3 regions of the Ferrimonas balearica DSM 9799 genome follow, and region 3 is predicted to be linked to each of the others. Evidence: predicted binding sites of a transcription regulator. Region 3 holds the regulator's gene; each other region holds the start of a gene.

Region 1 (7,865 bases), 740 kb from region 3:
AGGTGGACGTTGTGTACGCCCTCAAGCTGGCTCGGCAGTTCGGTCAGCTCGAAGTAGTGGGTGGCGAACAGCGTCATCGCCCGGATCGATTTGGCCAGGTGCTGGGCCGCGGCCCAGGCCAGGGACAGGCCGTCATAGGTCGAGGTGCCGCGGCCAATCTCATCCATCAGCACCAGGCTGCGCTCGGTGGCGTTGTTGAGGATGTTGGCGGTTTCGGTCATCTCCACCATAAAGGTGGAGCGGCCTGAGGCTAGGTCATCGGAGGCGCCAATGCGGGTAAAGATGCGATCCACCGGGCCGACCACCGCGTGTTCTGCCGGGACAAAGCTGCCGATGTGGGCCAACAGGGTGATCAGTGCGGTCTGGCGCATGTAGGTGGATTTACCGCCCATGTTGGGGCCGGTCACGATCAGCATGCGACGCTGGGGTGACAGCAGCACCGGGTTGGCGATAAAGGGTTCGCTCATCACCTGTTCCACCACCGGGTGGCGGCCGTTGTCGATCTGGATGCCCGGCTGTTCGCTCAGTTGCGGACGGTGGTAATCCAGCGTGTCGGCACGTTCAGCGAGGTTTTGCAGTACGTCCAGTTCGGCGCAGGCAAAGGCGGATTCCTGCAGCGCCGGCAGCACCGGCAGCAGCAGGTCAAACAACTCTTCGTACAGGCGTTTTTCCAGCGCCAGAGCTTGGCTCTGGCTGGTCAGCACCTTGTCTTCCAGCTCTTTCAGCTCCGGCACGATGTAGCGCTCGGTGTTCTTCAGGGTCTGGCGGCGCACGTAGTTGCTGGGCACCAGCGCGGACTGGGCACGGCTGACCTCGATAAAGAAGCCATGCACCTTGTTGTAGCCCACCTTCAGGGTGGCGATGCCGCTGCGTTCACGCTCCTGCTGCTCCAGCTGGGTGAGGAAGTCGGTGGCCCCCTGAGACAGGGCACGCAGCTCGTCCAGCTCGGCGTTGTAGCCCTCGGCCAGTACGCCGCCATCGCGGATCACCACCGGCGGGTTGTCTTTGATGGCGCGGGTCAGCAGGTCGAGCTGCTCCGGGAATTCCCCCAGTTGATTGTGCAGTTGTGCCAGCTGGCGGCCGGGCAGCTCGGCCAGCAGTTCACGCAGTTGCGGCAACTGACCAAGGGCCTGGCGCAAGCGGGTCAGGTCACGGGGGCGGGCGCTGCGCAGGGCGAGGCGGGCCAGTACCCGTTCGAGGTCACCCACCGGCTTGAGCAGCTCAGCCAGATCCAGATAAGCGGTTTGATCTTTCAGGCAGGCCACGCTGTCGAGTCGGCCCTCCAGCACGCTGCGCTGGGTCAGGGGCTGGTGCAGCCAGCGTTTCAGCAGGCGTGAGCCCATCGCGGTGGTGGTGCGGTCCAGTACCGCCGCCAGCGTGTTGTCGAAGCCCCCGGCCAGGTTTTGGGTCAGCTCCAGGTTTCGACGGGTGGCCGCATCCAGCACGATGGCGCTGCCGTCCTGCTCTTTCACCAGAGCGCGAATGTGGGGCAGGGCGGTGCGCTGGGTGTCTTTGACGTACTGCATCAGGCAGCCAGCGGCGCACAGGGCGCGCTCCGCCTGCTCAACCCCGAAACCGGTCAGGTCGCGGGTGCCGAACTGTTCATTCAGCAGGGCCCGGGCGGTGCCCAGTTCAAACTCCCACTCCGGGCGACGGCGGCAGCCCTTGAGGTGGTCGATCAGGTCCATGCGGGGGAACAGTTCCGGGTAAAGCAACTCGGCGGGGCGGGTGCGTTGCAGTTCCGCCTGCAGCGCTTCGTCGTCCGCCAGTTCATTCACCACAAAGCGACCGGAGGCGATGTCGAGAGTGGCGTAACCGTATTGGCCGCGGGACTCGTAGACCGCCGCCAACAGGTTGTCCTGGCGCTCCTGCAACAGGGCTTCATCGGTCACCGTGCCGGGAGTGACGATGCGCACCACCTGGCGTTCCACCGGACCTTTGCTGGTGGCCGGGTCGCCAATCTGCTCACAGATGGCGACGGATACGCCTTGCTGTACCAGTCGGGCGAGGTAGCCTTCCACCGCGTGGTAGGGGACACCGGCCATCGGGATGGGATCACCGGCGGCGTGGCCGCGGGCGGTCAGGGAGATGTCGAGCAGTTCGGCGGCTCGCTTGGCGTCGTCAAAGAACAGCTCGTAGAAGTCCCCCATCCGATAAAACAGCAGGACGTCGGGGTGCTGGGCCTTGATGGTCAGGTACTGACGCATCATTGGGGTGTGCTGTTCCAAGTTGGCCGGGCTGCGCTGGGTCACGAGGTCTCCTGAAGACGAAAGAAAGCTAGCCCGCTATGATACCCAAATTTGCCGCTGACGCAGGGCCGGACGAGGGAAAATTTGCCCCGCCGGCGCATTTGCTGAGCCACCAGGGTTGATACTGTATGATTGTACAGTATACTACTGGCATTACATCGAATCCTGTCGCCGCCAAGGCATCTTTTCTGGAGCTTGAAATGGACGAGAACAAAAAACGCGCCCTAAGTGCCGCACTGGGTCAAATCGAGAAGCAGTTTGGCAAAGGGTCCATCATGCGTCTTGGCGATGCGACCACTCTGGACATTGAATCTGTATCCACCGGCTCCCTGGGCCTGGATATCGCCCTGGGCATTGGCGGCCTGCCGTACGGCCGTATCGTTGAGATTTACGGTCCGGAATCTTCCGGTAAAACCACGCTGACCCTTCAGGTGATTGCCGAAGCGCAGAAACAGGGCAAAACCTGTGCGTTTGTCGATGCGGAACACGCCCTGGATCCGGTTTACGCCGCCAAGCTGGGCGTTAACGTCGAAGAGCTGCTGGTGTCCCAGCCGGATACCGGTGAACAGGCGCTGGAGATCTGCGACATGCTGGTGCGTTCCGGTGCCGTTGATGTGGTGATTGTTGACTCCGTGGCTGCCCTGACTCCGAAGGCGGAGATCGAAGGTGAGATGGGTGACTCCCACGTGGGCCTGCAGGCGCGTCTGATGTCCCAGGCACTGCGTAAGCTGACCGCCAACATTAAGCGCTCCAACACCCTGTGCGTGTTCATTAACCAGATCCGTATGAAGATCGGTGTGATGTTCGGCAGCCCGGAAACCACCACCGGTGGTAACGCGCTCAAGTTCTACGCCTCCGTTCGTTTGGACATCCGCCGTATTGGTGCGGTGAAAGACGGTGACGAGGTGGTGGGTAACGAAACCCGCGTTAAAGTGGTGAAGAACAAGGTTTCCCCGCCGTTCAAACAGGCTGAATTCCAGATTCTGTACGGTGAAGGCACCTCCAAAGAGGGTGAGCTGATCGACCTGGGTGTACAGCAGAAGCTGATCGAGAAGTCTGGCGCCTGGTACAGCTATCAGGGCGAGAAGATCGGCCAGGGTAAAGCCAACAGCATCCGCTTCCTGAAAGAGAACGTGGCCATTGCCAACGAGATCGAGAAGCTGCTGCGTGACCGTCTGCTGCTGAAGGCTGCACCGCAAGCCGAAGACGAAGACGAAGTTGAGGCGCCGGAGCTGGGCTAATCGGCCATGGCAAAAGCGTCACAGGACCGGGACCCGGTCGCTGCTGCGGTGGGACTGTTGTCCCGCCGCGATCATAGCCGCGAGGAGTTAAAGCAAAAGCTGCGCTCCCGCGGCTTTGTCGTTTCCGATATCGATAAAGCCATCGCCCGGGTGGACGATTGGGGCTACCTCAATGACGCTCGCTTCGCCGAAGGCTTTGTCCGTTACCGTTCTGCCCGTGGTCTTGGCCCCATCCGGCTGGCCAACGAACTGCGTGAACGCGGCGTCGCGGCGGAGCTGATCCGCCAGACCCTGGCCGAAGCCGAACAGGACTGGTTCGAGCTTTGCGCCGACCTGTGCCAACGCAAATTTGGCACCGCTCCCCCCTCCGATTTCAAGGCTCGGGCCAAGGTACAACGCTACCTGGCTTACCGGGGCTTCGACATGGAACAGATCCGCTACGCTCTGGAGAGCCTGCACAGCTGACCGGAAAATAGGCCAAACCGTGGATTATCTGCGGCCATGGTGCTGGTTTGAGCAGGAGTGTTGCGGATATAATTGGCCGTTTACACGGCTTGCCGGCGGTCGCCGGCGCTCACTGTCAGTTTTTTCAGGATGACCTCATGCACATGACCACCGCCGAGATCCGGACCGCGTTCCTGGAGTATTTCCGTTCTCAAGGCCACGAAGTGGTGGCATCCAGCTCGCTGGTGCCGCACAACGATCCCACTCTGCTGTTCACCAATGCCGGTATGAACCAGTTTAAGGATTGCTTCCTTGGTGCAGAACAACGGGCATACACCCGCGCGACCACGGCACAGCGTTGCGTACGTGCTGGCGGTAAGCACAACGACCTGGAAAACGTTGGCTTTACTGCCCGTCACCACACCTTCTTCGAAATGCTGGGTAACTTCAGCTTTGGCGACTACTTCAAGCATGACGCCATCAAGTTTGCCTGGCAGTTCCTGACCGAAGTGCTGCAGCTGCCGAAAGATAAGCTGTGTGTCACCGTGTACCACACTGACGACGAAGCCTTCGACATCTGGAACAAAGAGATCGGCATCGCCGCGGAAAACATCATCCGCATCGGTGACAAGCCCGGCAAACCGGCTTACACCTCTGACAACTTCTGGCAGATGGGTGACACCGGCCCGTGCGGCCCCTGCACCGAGATCTTCTACGACCACGGCGACCACATCTGGGGCGGCCGTCCGGGCACCCCGGAAGAGGACGGTGATCGCTTTATCGAGATCTGGAACATCGTGTTCATGCAGTTTAACCGTCACGCTGACGGCACCATGGACCCGCTGCCGAAGCCGTCCGTGGATACCGGTATGGGCATTGAGCGTGTGGCGGCCATTATGCAGGGCGGCCACTCCAACTATGACATCGACATCTTCCAGCGCCTGATCAAAAAAGCCGCTGAGATCACCGGTACCACCGATCTCGACAACAAATCCCTGCGCGTTGTGGCGGACCATATCCGCTCCTGCGCCTACCTGATCGTGGATGGCGTGATGCCCTCCAACGAAGGTCGCGGCTACGTGCTGCGCCGCATTATCCGTCGCGCCGTTCGTCACGGTCGCAAACTGGGCGCCAACGACACCTTCTTCTTCAAGCTGGTGGGTGAACTGGCTGACGTGATGGGCGCTGCCGGTGAAGAACTGAAACAGCAGCAGGCCATTGTTGAGAAAGTGCTGCGCATCGAGGAGGAGGGCTTTGCCCGTACTCTGGAGCGCGGTATGCAGCTGCTGAACGAGGCACTGGATAACCTCGACGGCGACGTACTGGACGGCGCCACCGTATTTAAGCTGTACGACACCTACGGCTTCCCGGCTGACCTGACCAACGACGTGGCCCGCGAGCGCGGCTTTAGCATCGACGAAGATGGCTTCGAAGTGGAGATGGAGCAGCAGCGCCAGCGTGCTCGTGACGCCGGTCAGTTTGGTACCGACTACTCCAAAGTGGTCAGCATCGACAGCGACAGCGTGTTCACCGGTTACGACCGCACTGACGACCAGGGCAAAGTTGTGGCCATCCTGGTGGAAGGCAACGAAGTGGACAGTCTGATGGGCGAGCGTGGCACTGATGCTGTGCTGGTTCTGGATCAGTCCCCGTTCTACGCCGAGTCCGGTGGTCAGGTGGGTGACACCGGTGTGATCCGCTGCGGTGATGCTGAATTTGAAGTGACCGACACCCAGAAGCTGGGTAACGCCATTGCCCACAAGGGTAAGTTGGTGAGCGGTGCGTTCCAGCGCGGTGACGCGGTAGCGGCCGAAGTGGACGCCAGCCGTCGTGATGCCATCCGCCTGAACCACTCTGCGACCCACCTGCTGCACGCTGCCCTGCGCAACCTGCTGGGTGACCACGTGACCCAGAAGGGTTCACTGGTTATGGCGGACCGCCTGCGCTTCGACTTCTCCCACTTCGAAGGCGTGAGCCGTGACGAGCTGGTGGCGATCGAAAATCAGGTGAACGAGCAGATCCGCGCCAACCACAGCATCGACACTGAGCTGATGGACATCGAAGCGGCTAAGGCCCGCGGTGCCATGGCGCTGTTTGGTGAGAAGTATGATGACCAGGTGCGGGTACTGGCGATGGGCGACTACTCCATCGAGCTGTGTGGCGGTATTCACGCCAAGCGCACCGGTGATATCGGCTTCTTCAAGATCGTTTCTGAAGGCGGCATCGCCGCTGGCATCCGCCGTATTGAAGCGGTAACCGGCAACGGCGCTGTGGCGTTCGCCCGCAGCCAGGAAAACCAGCTGCTGGAAACCGCGGCGCTGGTTAAAGGTGATGCTCAGAGCGTCGCTTCTAAGGTCAAGGGGCTGTTGGACAAGAACCGACAGCTGGAGAAAGAACTGGAGCAGCTGAAGCAGAAACTGGCTTCCGCAGCCAGTGCCAACCTGGTCGACAGCGCCGTGGATATGGGCGGTGTGAAGGTCCTGATCAGCCAACTGGAAAACGCCGACAGCAAAGCGCTGCGCGGCATGGTGGATGACCTCAAGAACCAGATGGGCAGCGGCATTGTTCTGCTGGGCAACGTGGCCGACGGTAAAGTGGGCCTGATTGCCGGTGTCACCAAAGACCTGACCGGCAAAGTCAAAGCCGGTGAGCTGGTGAACCTGGTGGCCCAGCAGGTCGGCGGTAAAGGTGGCGGTCGTCCCGATATGGCGATGGCTGGCGGCACCGATGCTGCGGCCCTGCCGGCGGCACTGGAAGCAGCCAAAGCCTGGCTGGCTGACAAGCTGTAATTGGACGCGTCTGTGGCCCTTTTTGTACAGAAATTTGGCGGAACCTCGGTGGGCTCATTCGAGCGCATCGAGGCCGTCGCGGACCGGATCGCCCGCAGCGCCCGAGCCGGCCACCAGTTGGTGGTGGTGCTCTCGGCGATGGCGGGTGAAACCAACCGATTGTTGTCGCTGGCCAAGCAGGTCGCGGCAACACCATGCCCCCGTGAGCTGGATATGCTGGTCAGCACCGGTGAGCAGATCTCCATCGCCTTGATGGCGATGGCGCTGCATAAGCGGGGACTCAAAGCCCAGTCATTGCTGGGTGAACAGGTGGGCATCGTCACTGATGGTCGCCATGGCCGTGCCCGTATTCGCGAAGTGCAGACCGAGCGGATGCAGGCGATGCTGGCGTATGGGATCATTCCTATCGTGGCGGGCTTTCAGGGTCGTTGCCTGGACAACCAGGTGACAACACTGGGGCGGGGTGGTTCTGACACCACCGCCGTGGCGATTGCCGCTGCATTGAAGGCCGACGAGTGCCAGATCTTTACCGATGTGGATGGCGTGTACACCACCGATCCCCGGGTGGAACCCAAGGCGCGCAAGATGGACAACATCACCTTTGAGGAGATGTTGGAACTCTCCAGTCTTGGGGCAAAAGTACTGCAGATCCGCTCAGTAGAGTATGCTGGTCGTTACAACGTACCGTTGCGGGTGCTCTCCAGCTTCCGCGATGGTGAAGGCACCTTGATCACCTATGAGGAGAATGCCATGAACGCCCCTGTGGTTTCCGGTATTGCTTTCAGCCGTGATGAGGCCAGCCTGACTCTGGTCGGCGTGCCGGATGCGGCCAATGTGGCGGCCACCATTTTGGCCCCCATCGGCGATGCCGGAATCGACGTCGACATGATCGTTCAGAATGCCACGGGGGATGGTAAAGCGGATTTCACCTTTACCGTGGCTCGGAATGATCTGGATCAGGCTCAAGCGCTGTTGGCGCCGGTGTTACCCCAGTTGGGGGTGGCGGCGCTACGCAGCGATGATACGCTGTGCAAGGTGTCCGTGGTTGGCGTAGGGATGAAAAACCATTCCGGCGTGGCCAGCCAGATGTTCCAGACTCTGGGGCAGGAAGGGATCAGTATCGCCCTGATCGCCACATCCGA
Region 2 (7,865 bases), 2.0 Mb from region 3:
ATCACCCCGAGGTCCGCCAAAGTCCGGGCCAGATTACGAAGACCAAGGCGCGGTGAATCAAATGAGCTGGAGTGCTCCCCCATCATACCCATCTGTGCGAATACCGCCGACGCCTGGCCCCAACACGCTGCGTTACCTGCTGCCATGTTTTCCGCTTCGCTGACCGCCTTAGCGTTATTCAGGCATCGGTCCAGACTGATACCGGTTTCGGCAGCCAGGTAATCAGCCAAAGCGCCCATGGTCGGCTCCGGTAGCACGCCAAGGTCAAACAGTGCACGGGCCGTATTGGCGAGGCCCAGACGGGGATTACTTTGCTGACTGGCGTGCTCCCCCATGGCACCAAGTTGGGCAAAAGCTTGAGTGGCCTCGCCCCAACAACTGTTGGGCGCCGACTGGGCGGACGGCGAAACTGACAGCAAAAGAAATCCGGTGGATAAAACGGACAAGCAGAGCGAACCAGTAAATGTTTTCACGGCGTTGACCTCTTTGAAGATGAGAGAACAGATCAGGGCGATCCCAAAACGCGTGCGTAAAGACGTTAACGGCCTGCTTCTCAGGCAGACTGAGAACCTAATGGATAGTTCATGTTACGTGGTACTGCAATGGCCAGAAAGCGCCGAAATCCAACTGGATTCTGCGGGTGGGAGAGCTTCACTATCGCCACGAAACAGAAAAAAAGCTGGCCCCAATTCGGGGCCAGCTTTTTTCATGCTGTCAGCTCTGCGGCCTTCAGCTGACCATAGGCATATCGCCCCAGATGCGATCATCACGGTGCATCTGGCCGAGGCCTTCCGCTCGGTTGATCAGCAGGCGGGCCATCTGCTGCTGGGTGGGATCCTGACTCTGCAGCAGGTTCTCCGCCTTCATCTGCCATGACAGCGAAAAGTGGCGAACCAGTTCCCGCGCATTCGGCGCCGCGCTTTCTGCCACCATGTCGGTGGGCAGGTCACCGCTGAGTACCCAGTACCGGCGTTTGCGGGGGCCGTTCTCCTCGATTTTCCAGATGGCGATCATCGGCGCCAGATGGCGGCTCTCTTTCATGATCACCTTGCCCGGCAGAATCCCCTTCTCTGCCATAAACTTGTTCGCTTTCTGAAACTGCTCTCGCACCCAGGCCGCTTGTTGTTGTTCTACGTTTGCCTGCTCGGTCATCTTCCCTTCCTGGCGAATTGTGATGGAGATCAATAGACCGGAGCTTTCCATGACGTTAACGTCAATGTCAAGCTGCCTTTCCAGTCCGCTTACCGGTGGCCACTGCTCCGATTTGGTGGCAGGGGGCTGCACTGGTAAGGTGCCCCCATAATCACAACGAATGGGCCAAGTTACAAGGCCCTCAACGGCACGGAGTAAGCAACGTGGCTCTCTTTTCGCACCCCTCTTTTGACCACCACGAACAGATCATGTTCGTCCACGATGAAGCCTCCGGTCTGAAGGCGATCATCGCAGTGCATGACACCACCCTGGGCCCCGCCGTCGGCGGTTGCCGCATGTGGCCCTATGAGTCCGAGCAGGACGCCATTAACGACGTGCTGCGCCTGTCCCGCGGCATGACCTACAAGAACGCCCTGGCCGGCCTGGAGTTCGGTGGCGGCAAGTCCGTGATCATCGGCGATCCCAAGTCAGACAAGTCCGAAGCGCTGTTCCGCGCCTTCGGCCGCTTTGTTGACTCACTGGGTGGCCGCTACTACTCCGCCGAAGATGTGGGCATCACCACTGCTGACATCATGATTGCCCACCAGGAAACCCCCTACATGGCGGGCCTGGAAGGCAAGAGTGGCGATCCCTCTCCCTACACGGCTCTGGGTACCTTCCTCGGCATCAAAGCCGCGGTGAAGCACCAGCGCGGCATCGATTCCCTCGAAGGCATCAAAGTTGCCGTACAGGGGTTGGGCCATGTCGGCTTCCACCTCTGCCGTCACCTGCACGACGCTGGCGCCAAACTGGTGGTGTGTGACCTGAGCGAAACTCAGCTGGAACGCGCCCGCACCGAGTTTGGTGCCGAGGTCGTGGCACTGGATGAGATCTATCGTCAGGATGTGGATGTGTACGCCCCGTGCGCCCTGGGTGCCACCATCAACGACACCACCATCCCGCAACTGAAGGCCACCATCGTCGCCGGTTGCGCCAACAACCAGTTGGCAGAGCCGCGTCACGGTGAAGTGCTGAAGGAAAAGGGCATTCTGTACGCCCCGGATTACGTCATCAACGCCGGCGGCATCATTAACGTCTCCTTCGAGCGTGACTACAACGCCGACAAAGCGGAAGCCAAGGTGCGTAAGATCTACGACACCCTGCTGACCATCTTCAACGAAGCGGACAACAGCGGCAAAACCACCGCAGTCGTGGCTGATGAAATGGCCCGCGCCATCATCGAGAAGGCCAGGAAGTAAACGTCTTTTTGCGTGGTTAAGGGGAGCCGGTTGGCTCCCCTTTTTACTGTCCGTTCGAGCCCAAAACCCGGTAAACCGCAAAGCGGATGCAATCGATGCGATCTCGGAGTATCCTTGTCCGCTGCGTTTTAAGGCGACCAAAGAGAACACCATGCCGGCTCTACCGATCCCAGACCACGAGATGCTGAAAGCGTGGCTGGAGCAGTACCAGATCGAATACTACCTGTGCAGCAGCTGCGAAGGCCTGCACCTGCCTCAGTTGCAGGACATGAACGGCATCTACGATGCCAAGATCGAGATTGAAGGCGACTTTGTTTACTGCTCCGCCTCCATCGAACTGCGCCCCACTGGCGTTATGCCCGCCCATGCAGAGCTGGGCCGGCTAAATGCCCACTACCCCACTCTGAAAATCTTTGTGGAGATGGTGGACGACACCCTGCCGCGCCTGGTGATGTGCCATAACCTGGCTATCCGCCCCGGCATCGAGGAAGCGCAGTTTATCTACTTTGTGCGGGACTGCATGGAGCAGATGGAACAGGTCGCGAATGACGTCAAAAAGATGGGCGTCATCTTCTACCCGGAAGAGGATGTGGAAGCGCCCAGCCCAACCATGATGCACTGAGTCGTGGGGATAAAAAAAACGCCAGCTTATGCTGGCGTTTTTCGCTTATCAGGCAAAGATCATGGCCCCAAGGGCAACAATCATTGACAGGCTGCCAACGGTGGCACCCAAGGCAAATTTCAGATCTTTATTCACTGATCGTTCTCCAAATCTTACGAATTGGCTGTCCCCACGGATAGAGTAAAGATCAGCGCGTCGAATCACTATCCCAACCCCGGGGAATTGAGAAGCCGGTCACAGCTTTAGGTCAGCGCAGCCCAGCGTCTTTCCCCAACCGGGCAACCCCTGTTCGGCGTAATCACAACGGTCTTTTCGCAACGAAAATTCTGCTAGTATTGAGAACCCAAAAAGTTGTTTTGCAAAGGCTATCCACCATGTCACAAGTACTGCATACCATGCTGCGCGTCGGCGACCTGGACCGTTCCATTCAGTTCTACACCGATGTACTCGGCATGACTCTGCTGCGCCAGTCCACCAACGACGAATACAAATACACCCTGGCGTTTGTTGGCTACGGCGAAGAGAAAGACGGCCACGCCGTCATCGAACTGACCTACAACTGGGGCGTTGAGAACTACGAGATGGGTACCGCGTTCGGTCACATCGCTCTGGGCTTTGAAGACATCTACAGCGCCTGCGATAAGATCCGTGCGGCCGGCGGCAACATCACCCGTGAGCCGGGCCCGGTACTGGGCGGCAGCACCCACATCGCCTTTGTTGAAGATCCGGACGGCTACAAGATCGAACTTATCCAGCGTGATCAGGCCGGCGAAGGCGTTGGCGCCTGAGCAAATACAGGGGCGGCAACGCCCCTTTTTATTACCATGACCCTCATCATCATTACCCTGTTTCTGGCCCTGATCATGATCAGCGGCCAACTGGTTGCCCTGCCGGTTTACCTGGCCGCCAGTCTGCTGACCGTGCTGGCCTTCGGGTTGGATAAGCGCCGTGCGCTGACCGGCGGCTACCGCCTGCCGGAAAAGCTGCTGCACACCCTGGAGTTGTTGGGTGGCTGGCCCGGCGCCTTGATTGGTGCCCGTCAGTTTCGCCATAAGACCCAAAAAAAATCCTACCTTTGGGTGTTGTTCGCCATCGTGTTACTGCACTTTCTGGTGTGGGCAGCCATCGCCTGGCCTCCACTGGCCGCTAGGCTTGGCCTTCCCGCCTGGTAATAAAACGCCAGCCCGAGGGCTGGCGTTTTTTTTACTCGGCCTTGCCGGGCAAACCAAAGTGCTGATAGGCCCGGTCGGTGGCGATGCGCCCGCGTGGCGTGCGCTGCAGGAAGCCTTGCTGGATCAGGAAGGGCTCCAGCACATCTTCGATGGTTTCACGCTCTTCACCAATCGCTGCCGCCAGGTTCTCCAGCCCTACCGGGCCACCGCTGAACTTGTCGATGATGGTGGTCAGCAGTTTGCGGTCCAGATAATCGAAACCCTCTTTATCCACGTCCAGCAGGTCCAGCGCTTTGGCCGCCACCTCCGCCGTGATCACGCCATCAAACTTCACCTCAGCGAAATCGCGTACCCGGCGCAGCAGCCGGTTAGCGATACGCGGGGTGCCCCGGCTGCGGCGGGCAATCTCTACCGCACCGTCGCCTTCCATCGAGAGATCCAGCACTTCAGCACTGCGCTGGACGATCTGGGTCAGGTCGCGGACGTTGTAAAACTCGAGCCGCAGAGGAATGCCAAAACGGGCCCGCAACGGTGAGGTCAATGCACCCGCTCGGGTGGTAGCGCCAATCAGGGTAAACGGAGGGAGATCCAGCTTGATGGAGCGCGCCGCGGGGCCCTCTCCAATCATAATATCGAGCTGATAATCCTCCATCGCCGGATAGAGCACCTCTTCCACCACCGGACTCAGACGATGGATCTCATCGATAAACAGCACATCGTGGGGCTCCAGGTTGGTCAACAGCGCCGCCAAATCGCCGGCCTTCTCCAGTACCGGACCGGAGGTGGACTTGATGTTCACCCCCATCTCGTTGGCCACAATATTGGCCAGGGTGGTTTTCCCCAGACCCGGCGGGCCGAAGATCAACAGATGGTCGAGGGCTTCGCCACGGTTGCGCGCGGCCTGGATAAACACCTCCAGCTGAGCCTTGGCTTCATCCTGGCCGGTGTAGTCGGTGAGCATCTTCGGCCGCATGGCGCGGTCGATAACCTCCTCCTCCCGGCTGGCAGTGGGTGCTGCGACCAGTCGATCCGCTTCAATCATCCCCGGTCCCTCACAGCATCGCTTTCAGTGCATCGCGGATCAGCTGCTCCGAGCTCATCCCCGGTGCCGCGACCTTGGCGACCACCTTACTGGCGGCCGGTGCTTTGTAGCCCAGGGCCACCAGCGCGGCAATGGCATCCTCTTCCGGGTCCGGCGCAGACACCAAGGTGTTCTCCGTCGGGTTGGTACCGGCAAGGCGGTCGGCATAGGGGGTCAGCAGCGGGCCACCGAAATTCTTCAGTCGGTCACGCATCTCCACCACCAGGCGTTCAGCGGTTTTCTTACCCACGCCCGGCAGCTTGGTCAGGCCGGTGATGTTCTCCGCCTGCACCGCATCAACAAACTGCTCGGCGGACATGCCGGACAGGATGCCCAGGGCCATTTTCGGCCCCACACCATTGGTTTTGATCAGCTCGCGAAACAGGGCCCGCTCCTCTTTAGAAGCAAACCCATAGAGCAGTTGAGCGTCTTCCCGCACCACGAAGTGAGTAAAGATGACCGCTTCGCTGCCCAGCTCCGGCAGTTGGTAGAAGCTGGTCATCGGCAATTGCACCTCGTAACCAACGCCGCCACACTCCAGCACCACTTCCGGTGCCGCTTTCTCTACCAACAGTCCACGCAGGCGTCCAATCACGGGCATTCTCCCAAAACAGATAACAGGCCGGATTCTGCTCCGGCCCGGGGACAGTCAAAACCACTGTCCATATTTACAGTAATGGCGTCATCGTAGCGGTTTTTGGCCGCGCCGTCATCCTGCAATGCTCGCAGGCGCGGTAAACGCTATGGCCCTGTCCGTCCAGGGGCATAGGCGCAAACCCTTTACCCCCAGTCGCTCATGGCGCTCGGTTAACGCTGTGTTACAGTGAGTCCAGTCAATGCCGTTATGCCGATGGAGTCCGACCATGAAGCGATTATCACATCTGTTACTGAGTCTGCTGTTGATCAGCACCACCACCTGGGCGGGATCCGCCATGACCTTCGGCAGTGGCATCGATGCCAGCACCACGGTGCCACTGGCCACCCTGATGGCGTCACCGGACGACTTCGTCGGCAAGACCGTCACGATTGAGGGCGAAATCACCGCGGTATGCCAAAAGCGGGGGTGCTGGATGACGCTCGCCAGTGACCCGGCCTACCCGGACCTTCGGGTCAAAGTGAAAGACGGCGTGATGGAGTTTCCTGTGAGTGCCAAAGGGCAGCGTGCTCTGGCCACCGGCACCCTGCAGAAGATGAGCTGGAACCTGGAGCAAACCCGCGCCTTTTACGCCCACCAGGCGGAAGAGCAAGGCACGGAGTTTGATCCGGCCACCATCACCGAGCCGCGGGTGATGTACCAACTCTCCCCCACCGGGGTTGAGATCCTGGCGCAATAACCGTTTGGCGCCGACAAAAAAGCAGGCTCTAGCCTGCTTTTTTTATTGCCCATTTTCCGGCACTCGCGCCGTCAACGGTACCGGCCGCCCACTCGGGCGGTGGCTTTGCCCGACATCGCCACCAGGCCGCGCTGCATATTGGCGTGGGTAATGGCGATGGCCAGCGCATCCGCGGCGTCCGCCTGAGGCGTTCCCGGCAGTTTCAGCAGGTGTTTCACCATATGCTGCACCTGCTCCTTCTTGGCGCCACCCGTGCCAACCACCGCTTGTTTCACCTGGGTGGGGCTGTATTCCGACACGGTCAGGCCACCATTGAGAGCAGCGACAATGGCTGCCCCCCGGGCCTGGCCCAGTTTCAGCGCAGAATCGGCATTGCGGCCCATAAACACCCGCTCGACTGCCAGCTCATCCGGTTCAAACTGTTTAACCAGCTCTGACACGCCGTCGAAGATGATCTTGAGGCGGCTGGGCAGGTCCGTTTCCGGCAGGCGGATGCAGCCGCTGCCCAGATACTGGAACTGGCGGCCACAAAAGCGAATCACCCCGTAACCCGTCAAGCGGGAGCCGGGATCGATACCGAGAATTACCGACACACGATCAATCCAGTTGCGCCATCACCTCGTCGGAGATGTCGGCATTGTGGTAGACCTCCTGAACGTCGTCGTGGTCTTCCAGTACGTCGATCAGGCGTAAGAATTTTTGAGCGGTATCCAGGTCCAGCTCCGCCTTGGTGGAGGGCACCATGGTCACTTCAGCGTTAACCGCCGTGAGTCCCGCCGCGTCCAGCGCGTCCTTCACAAAGCCAAACGCCTCCGGCGTGGTGTACACGTCGATGGCACCGTCGTCAGAGGTTTCGACATCTTCGGCACCCGCTTCCAGTGCGGCATCCATCACCGCTTCCTCATCGGTACCCGGCTCGTAGGAGATCACGCCCTGTTTGGTAAACAGGTACGCCACCGAACCGTCGGTGCCCAGGTTGCCACCGGACTTACTGAAAGCGCTGCGCACACCGGATACGGTGCGGTTGCGGTTGTCGGTCATGGTTTCCACCATCACCGCAGTGCCACCCGGGCCATAGCCTTCGTAGATGATGGTTTCCAGCTCCTGGCCTTCCAGTTCGCCGGCACCCCGCTTCACCGCGCGCTCAATGGTGTCACGGGTCATGTTGTTGGAGAGGGCTTTGTCGATGGCGGCGCGCAGGCGCGGGTTGGCGTCGGCATCGGAGCCGCCCTCCCGTGCTGACACCGTCAGTTCGCGGATCAGCTT
Region 3 (7,865 bases):
GTGCCGCCACCGGCCCGCTGGTCGAGTTGCCGAGGATTCTGCTGGAGAGTGGCTATAGCCGGGATATGGAGCGCGAGGCCGATGCGCTTGGCGCTGAGATGCTGCGCCGGGCCGGAGGGGATCCGGCCCAGCTGGCGGTGATGTTTGAGCGACTGGCCGAACAGGGGAGCAGTGAGTTGCCGGGTTGGCTGCGCAGTCACCCTGACCACGATGAACGGATCAAAGCCCTGCGCGAGTCCAACTAGTCCACCAGATTTTCCAGATAAGCGAACGGTTCCGTATCGGCGGTGACCGGCAGTTGCCGCTTGCCGGCGTAGTAGCGCTGTGAGAACACCTGAAAGAACGCGTCCAGCACCTGGGCGTTGCGTTGATCCCCCCCGATCGCCAGCACCTGGGCCGCCACTTCGGCGGTAGCCAGCTGGTGGTCGTGGGCGGCACTGCGCAGCTTGTAACGGCTGAGGGCTTCCGGCGTGATGGAGAGCACCGGCAGGCCCGCCAGATAGTCACTCTGAAACATCCGTCGTGCCTGCTTCCAGGTGCCGTCCAGCAGGATCAGCAGCGGGGTTTTACCCTTCGGCGCATCGATCGTTTCGTGCACCCGCTCCGGGGTGCTGTACTGGCCGGGGAACACGATCATCGGTTGATATTGCGGGTCAGCCAGCAGGGTCAGCAGGGCTGGATCCGGCTCGGTGCGATCCCAGCAGAAGGCGGCCGTGTCCGGCAGGATCTCCGCAATCAGGCGACCGGTATTGGTCGGCTTCATCGGTTCCTTATGGTGCATCAGCAGGCAGAAGCGCAGGTGACTCTGGCCCGGTCGGGCCCAGGCACAGCAGCAATGCTCTACCGCGATCTGGCAGCGCGGACAGCGCGGCACGGTGGCGCCACGGGCGGCAAAGGGCTTGCTGGCCAGGGCCAGGCGCTCGGTCCGCAGGGTGAGAACGGCGTTGGGTTGCGTCATGGTGTGGTCAATAAAAAAGGGCGGGTGAACCCGCCCTGTTGTGGTCAGTCACCGCTCAGTCATTATTGACGATGCTGCTGTGGATGGAGGCGGGGATCAGGCCCAATACGGTTTTGGCCAGTGCCTTCACCTTGTCCTGGTCGGCATCATCACCGAGGCAACCCATCTCTTTCAGGCAGTTGGTCAGTATGGTGAAGCCCTTCTTATCAAAGAACTCCGGCGCACTGATGCCATGCAGACGGGCCAGACGCTCAGCCAGTACCTGGCTCTCTTTCTCCAGGGTGCCACGCTCAATCTCCGGCTCTTTCATCAGGCGGGACAGAACGATGGCGTAACGCTGCAGGGTTTCCTGCACCTGGTTGGCCAGGTTGTACAGCTCAGCGCGGCGGCTCTGGCGCGGTACCAGCCCCTCTTTGCAGTCCTCAACCATCTCCAGACGCACCAGCTCATTGAGCAGGGCGTTGAGGTAGCAATCCAGCTCGCCATTGCTCAGACCCATAAACAGCTCAGCCTCAAGCAGCGGGTAGAGGGCGCGGATCTCATCCAGGATGGCGTCGCGGGTCATACAGCCTTTGCGCAGCAACAGGCTGGCCATCAGGCCAGGCAGCACCAGCAGGTGCAGAGTGTTGTTGCGGTAGTAGGTCATGGTGACGGCGTTGCCCTCATGGATGGAAACGATCTCACCCATGGCGTCTTCGCTGACATCGAATTTGTTGAGGTCCAGCACCTGCTTCAACACCGCCTCACCATCCCCCTCCGGCGCGGTGGCCAGCGGGGTGTAGGGCACCGCCCGCAGCAGGTCGAGGTAGAAGTCGAGTTGCTTCTCCAGCGCCCGGCGCGGCATGGCGTGCTGCTCAGTGGCCAGCAGGATGGAGGTGGTCAGGGTCATTGCGGAGGCGGCGGCCGCGTCGTTGATGCGGGTCATCAACTGGTTGGCCAGCTTGTTCACGGTGGGGGTCATCCAGCCGTGCTTCAAGTCGCCGTCGGCGGTGTCGGTGCGCCAGCTCGGGGCATGCTCGTTCAGGAATTGGTGCACGGTGATGGGGGCACCAAAGTTCACGTAGCCCTGGCCGTAATCCTTGAGGTTACGGATGGCGGAGAACACCTGCCAGGCGCTCTCTTTCTGTTTCTTCTTACCGGCCAGCTCCTTGTGATAGGTGGACACCTCCATCACGTGGTCGTAGCCCAGGTAAACCGGCACCAGCGTCACCGGACGCTCCAGACCACGCAGCACGCTGTTGACGGTCATGGCGATCATGCCGGTTTTCGGCGGCAGCAGACGGCCGGTACGAGAACGCCCGCCTTCGCAGAAGTACTCTACCGAGTAGCCGCGTTTAAACAGCTGATCGAGGTACTCGCGGAACACCGCTGAGTAGAGCTTGTTGCCCTTAAAGGAGCGACGGATAAAGAACGCGCCGCCACGACGGAAGATCGGGCCGGCGGGCCAGAAGTTAAGGTTTACCCCGGCGGCGATGTGCGGCGGCACCATGCCCTGACGATAGATCACGTAGGACAGCAGCAGGTAGTCCATATGGCTGCGGTGGCAGGGCACAAACACGATCTCGTGGCCATCCTGGGACAGCTGGCGGATCTGCTCAGCACCGCGCACATTGATGCCGCTGTAGAGCTTGTTCCAGAGCCAGGTCAGGACCCGATCACCGATGCGCATCAGGCTGTCGGAGTAATCGGCGGAGATCTCCTCCAGATACTCCAGCGCCCGCTCGCGGGCTTTGGCTTCCGAAATCTTTTTGCTCTTGGCTTCGTCAGCGATGGCGTCTTTGATCACCTCGGAGGCGAGCAGACCGTGGAACAGTGCCTGACGATCCGGCAGGCGCGGGCCGGTGGCCACGGTGCGCTGGCGGCCAAAGTGCACCCGGGCTACCCGGGCCAGCTTGTTGGCGATGGTGGCGTCGGTGCCGTGGTTGTCGGCCATATGGCGCAAGGAGACGGCCCGGGAGAAGCGGATAAAGTTGTCCCGCCCCAGCATCGCCAGGATAAAGGTCTTACGCAGCCAGGTGGGGTTCTTCTTGTTGAGCAGGGTCGCTTTGACGCTCTCCTCCTCTTTGCCGGGGTTACGGCCCCACAGCAGGCTGACCGGCACCACCTGGACATCCAGGTCGTCGTGCTCGCGGTGCAGCGACAGCAGGCGCTCGAAACGGGCTTTGAAATCGGTGGTGCGACCCTGGCTGAACAGCAGTTGGGCTGGCTCCAGCGCAATGATGCGGCTGACGGTTTCGCCCTTGATCACCAGAGGCTCGAACGGGCTGGGCAGGCCCAGCTTTTCGCAGCACTCGTGCAGCGCCAGACGGTCAGAGAATGACTCCTGGGGCAGCACGTAGACCAGCGGACGGTTTGGGTCGAGATCCAGCTCAGCGATGGGGTCCTGTGGGACCGCTTTGCTGGTCACCAGGGCTTTCTGAGCCCAGCGGAGTGGTTGTTGCCACGCCGGGAATATGTTCTGACTCACGAAGTGTGCTTCTTATTCTGGACGAACGGAATTGGGGCAGAGTGTACACCGAAAGGCCAATAACTGGCAGCGCTGACAGAGTCGATTGTGCTTCTGTTACGGTGGTCAGATCTGCGCCGGAGCGGAAACCAGGGGTTCCAGTCGGAGATGATCGGCAGAACAAAGGGATAACTTTATGCGTTGACCTGTTGAATTCATCACCATGCTGTATATACTCACAGTATCTACTGTATGAATAAACAGGGATTTAGCCAGTCCCCAGGAGCGCGCCAGCGATGAAGCCACTTACGCCCCGCCAGAATCAGGTGTTCGATCTGGTTCGCCAGCATATGCAGGACACCGGGATGCCCCCGACCCGGGCCGAGATTGCCCGGCAGCTGGGTTTTAAGAGTGCCAACGCGGCGGAAGAGCACCTTAAGGCGCTGGCCCGTAAAGGCTTTATTGAGATTGTCCCTGGTACCTCCCGCGGCATCCGTCTGCTCTACAACGAGCCGGAGCCGGAGCAGTTGGGCCTGCCGCTGATTGGCCGGGTGGCCGCCGGTGAGCCGATTCTGGCTCAGGAGCATGTGGAAACCCACTACCAGATGGATGGCAACCTGTTCCGTCCGTCCGCCAACTACCTGTTGCGGGTGCGCGGTGACTCCATGAAGGAGATCGGCATCCTCGACGGCGACCTGTTGGCAGTGCACCAGACTCAGGATGCCCGCAATGGTCAGGTGGTTGTGGCCCGGGTGGGTGAAGATGAAGTGACCGTCAAGCGGTTCGAGCGTCGCGGCAACGTGGTGTATCTGCACGCGGAAAACGCGGAGTACGAGCCGATTGTCGTGGATCTGGAAGACACCGCGCTGGCCATTGAAGGCCTGGCGGTTGGCGTGGTTCGCAACGGAGGATGGCAGTAATGAAAACGCGGCAGGGAGTGCGACGGGAACATCCGGGTCTGTGGCAACAACCCGGCCTCGACTGGCAACAGGTTCAGACTGCCCCTCAGGGTGATGATGCCGGCCGTTTGGCGCTGGCCCGCCTGGCCCCGCAGCTGGCGGATTACAGCCGCGCCCCGCGTTGGCTGCTGTTGATTAACCCACCGGCATTTGACTGGAAAACCGTGCTGGCGGATGCCGGGGTCGATCTGAGCCGGGTGCTTCAGGTGCGCTGCGACGATGACGTTGCTGCCCAGTGGGCGCTGGAACAGGCGGTGTCCGGCACCACCTGTGCGGTGGCGCTGGCCTGGGTGCCCCAGCTGGATGCCCGGGATCGCCGCCGACTCGAGCTGGTATCGCGTCGTGCCCACTGTCCCGCCTTCCTGTTTGAAGTGGGCCAGGGTTCGCCGTTGGAGATCCCCAGCGCCCTGCATTAATGCCCGCCCTTGCCGCGACTGCCCGCAACGCCACCGATTCCGGTGGCGTTGTTGTTTTACCCCCTAATCGCTCTTGCCACTGGACGAAATTCCCACCTTGAACTACCCGCTGATGTGGCACGAGGGAATGGATCTTTCTCTTTTGGCTCATTGATTTGTGATCTTGATCAAGGTCAAGTCTGCTTGTAAGTTGAGTGATATTGGCGCCTGAATAATCACAATTTACTGGTGTCACTGGCCGCAAGGCAGCCGTTACGTTTGCAGTGAAAGCGTATGCCCGAGCCCTTTTGGGGAGGGGAGCTGACATGGAGCAAAGCCGTGCTGTGATGGCTCTTCTCTGGACATTGCGAAAGCAATAGTCAGAGGAGAACGTTTGTGAAGTACAAGCTGTTGGGTGGCTTGGCCACTCTGGTGGCGATGCCATCAATGGCGGATCCCTCGCTCTGGAACATGACGCCCGGAGTGACCGAGATCAGCCAGCAGGTCTACGGCCTGCACATGACCATTTTCTACATCTGCTGCGCCATTGCGGCGGTGGTTTTCGGGGTGATGATTTGGGCCCTGATCCGCCATCGCAAATCCAAAGGCGCGGTACCCGCGCATTTCCATGAAAGCACCAAGGTGGAGATCCTGTGGACGGTGATTCCGTTCCTGATCCTCATCGGCATGGCTGTGCCCGCCACCAGCACCCTGATTGCGATGGAGGATCCCTCCGATGCGGATCTGACCATCCAGGTCACCGGGTCGCAGTGGAAGTGGCACTACAAGTACTTCAACCATGAGGTGGAGTTCTACAGCCTGCTTTCTACCCCGGCTGACCAGATCGCCAACGCGGAAGCCAAGGGCGAAAACTACCTGCTGGAGGTGGACAAACCCCTGGTGATCCCTGCCAACCGCAAAGTGCGTTTCCTGCTGACCTCCGACGACGTTATCCACTCCTGGTGGGTGCCGGCGTTTGCGGTGAAGAAGGACGCCAACCCGGGCTTTATCAATGAGGCCTGGACCAAGGTGGATGAGCCCGGTACCTACCGTGGCCAGTGCGCCGAGCTGTGCGGCAAAGACCACGGCTTTATGCCGGTGGTGGTAGAGGTGCTGCCGGAAGCGGAGTTTGACCAGTGGCTGGCAGAGCAGGAGCAGGCCAGCGCCGCGGCCGCTCAGGCGGAGCAGGACTCCCTGGCCCAGACCCTGACTCTGGAGGAATCCATGGCCCTGGGGGAGCAGGTCTACAACGGCCGTTGTGCCGCCTGCCATCAGCCCAATGGCATGGGCCTGCAGGGGGTCTTCCCCGCCATCAGTGGCAGCCCGGTTGCCACCGGCCCTGTTGATGCCCACGTCGACATTGTGGTGCACGGCAAGCCCGGCACCGCTATGCAGGCGTTTGCCAGCCAGCTGACCCTGAAAGAGTTGGCGGCGGTAGTCACCTTCCAGCGTAACGCCTGGGACAACCAGACCGGTGACGTGGTGCAAACCGCGGAAGTGGCCAAGGCCCTCGGCCAGTAGCAGGAGAGTTTAGGGAATGAATACTGTCGTAACCGACCGGCCCGTCGATGAGCTGGAACGCCCCGGCGTTATTGAGGAAGAACACCACGGTCATGATGACCACCATCCCCACCCAACGGGGATCAAGCGCTGGCTGCTGACCACCAACCACAAAGAGATTGGGACGCTGTACCTCTGGTTCAGTTTCATCATGTTCCTGACCGGTGGTGCCATGGCGATGGTGATCCGGGCCGAGCTGTTCCAGCCCGGCATGCAGCTGGTGGACCCGCACTTCTTTAACCAGATGACCACGGTGCATGGCCTGATCATGGTATTCGGCGCGGTGATGCCCGCCTTTACCGGCCTGGCCAACTGGATGATCCCGATGATGATTGGGGCACCGGACATGGCGCTGCCGCGGATGAACAACTGGAGTTTCTGGATCCTGCCGTTCGCCTTTGCCCTGTTGCTGGGCAGCCTGTTTATGGAGGGCGGCGGCCCGGCCTTCGGCTGGACCTTCTACGCCCCGCTGTCGACCACCTTCAGTGGCGATTCCACCGCGCTGTTCGTGTTCTCGGTTCACATCATGGGGATCAGCTCGATCATGGGCGCCATCAACGTGATCGTGACCATCGTGAACCTGCGTGCCCCGGGCATGACCTGGATGAAGCTGCCGCTGTTTGTCTGGACCTGGCTGATCACCGCCTTCCTGCTGATTGCGGTGATGCCGGTGTTGGCCGGTGTGGTCACCATGGTGCTGACCGACAAGTACTTCGGCACCAGCTTCTTTGATGCCGCCGGCGGTGGTGATCCGGTGATGTTCCAGCACATCTTTTGGTTCTTCGGCCACCCCGAGGTGTACATCATGATTCTGCCGGCGTTCGGGGTGATCTCCGCCATCGTCCCGGCGTTCTCCCGCAAGAAGCTGTTTGGCTACGCCTCGATGGTGTACGCCACCGCCTCCATTGCCGGGCTCTCCTTTATCGTCTGGGCCCACCATATGTTCACCACCGGGATGCCGGTGGCGGCGGAACTGTTCTTTATGTACTGCACCATGCTGATCTCGGTGCCCACCGGGGTGAAGGTGTTTAACTGGGTGGCCACCCTGTGGCGTGGCTCCATCAGCTTCGAAGCCCCCATGCTGTTCTCCCTGGCCTTTATCGTGCTGTTCACCATTGGCGGACTGTCCGGGCTGATGCTGGCCATCACGCCGGTGGACTTCCAGTACCACGACACCTACTTCGTGGTGGCCCACTTCCACTATGTGCTGGTGACCGGCGCGGTGTTCTCCATCATGGCGGCGGCGTACTACTGGCTGCCGAAATGGACCGGACACATGTACTCGGAAACCCTGGCACGCTGGCATTTCTGGACCTCCATCATCTCGGTCAACGTGCTGTTCTTCCCGATGCACTTCCTGGGGCTGGCGGGGATGCCGCGCCGGATCCCGGATTACGGGCTGCAGTTTGCTGACATCAACCAGGTGGTCTCCATCGGCGGCTTTGCCTTTGGCCTGTCGCAGCTGATCTTCCTGGCGCTGGTGATCAAGTGCATTCGCGGCGGCGAAAAAGCCGCGGCCAAACCCTGGGATGGGGCCGAGGGGCTGG

What was found. The regulator LexA, encoded in region 3, represses DNA repair genes until DNA is damaged. The targets are predictions, from matches to a motif close to TACTGTATNNNNATACAGTA.
Region 1: recA (recombinase RecA) is a predicted target of LexA. The motif match lies at 2,372-2,391, and genes of this name have one in related genera.
Region 2: ruvA (Holliday junction branch migration protein RuvA) is a predicted target of LexA. The motif match lies at 5,922-5,941, and genes of this name have one in related genera.

What each region holds. Positions count from the first base shown of each region.
Region 1 covers NC_014541.1:936,502-944,366, forward strand. The annotation lists gene mutS (DNA mismatch repair protein MutS) at 1-2,210, opposite strand, end outside; gene recA (recombinase RecA) at 2,450-3,490, shown strand; gene FBAL_RS04420 (regulatory protein RecX) at 3,497-3,955, shown strand; gene alaS (alanine--tRNA ligase) at 4,093-6,723, shown strand; gene FBAL_RS04430 (aspartate kinase) at 6,736-7,865, shown strand, end outside.
Region 2 covers NC_014541.1:2,238,953-2,246,817, forward strand. The annotation lists gene FBAL_RS10175 (hypothetical protein) at 1-335, opposite strand, end outside; gene FBAL_RS10180 (DUF4826 family protein) at 730-1,152, opposite strand; gene FBAL_RS10185 (Glu/Leu/Phe/Val dehydrogenase dimerization domain-containing protein) at 1,356-2,390, shown strand; gene FBAL_RS10190 (YbjN domain-containing protein) at 2,542-3,012, shown strand; gene gloA (lactoylglutathione lyase) at 3,387-3,800, shown strand; gene FBAL_RS10200 (DUF1294 domain-containing protein) at 3,837-4,184, shown strand; gene ruvB (Holliday junction branch migration DNA helicase RuvB) at 4,216-5,226, opposite strand; gene ruvA (Holliday junction branch migration protein RuvA) at 5,237-5,860, opposite strand; gene FBAL_RS10215 (DUF4920 domain-containing protein) at 6,129-6,599, shown strand; gene ruvC (crossover junction endodeoxyribonuclease RuvC) at 6,671-7,192, opposite strand; gene FBAL_RS10225 (YebC/PmpR family DNA-binding transcriptional regulator) at 7,197-7,865, opposite strand, start outside.
Region 3 covers NC_014541.1:201,287-209,151, forward strand. The annotation lists gene FBAL_RS00935 (M48 family metallopeptidase) at 1-245, shown strand, start outside; gene FBAL_RS00940 (tRNA-uridine aminocarboxypropyltransferase) at 242-958, opposite strand; gene plsB (glycerol-3-phosphate 1-O-acyltransferase PlsB) at 1,014-3,425, opposite strand; gene lexA (transcriptional repressor LexA) at 3,701-4,324, shown strand; gene FBAL_RS00955 (hypothetical protein) at 4,324-4,779, shown strand; partial or broken gene coxB (cytochrome c oxidase subunit II) at 5,197-6,258, shown strand; gene ctaD (cytochrome c oxidase subunit I) at 6,296-7,865, shown strand, end outside.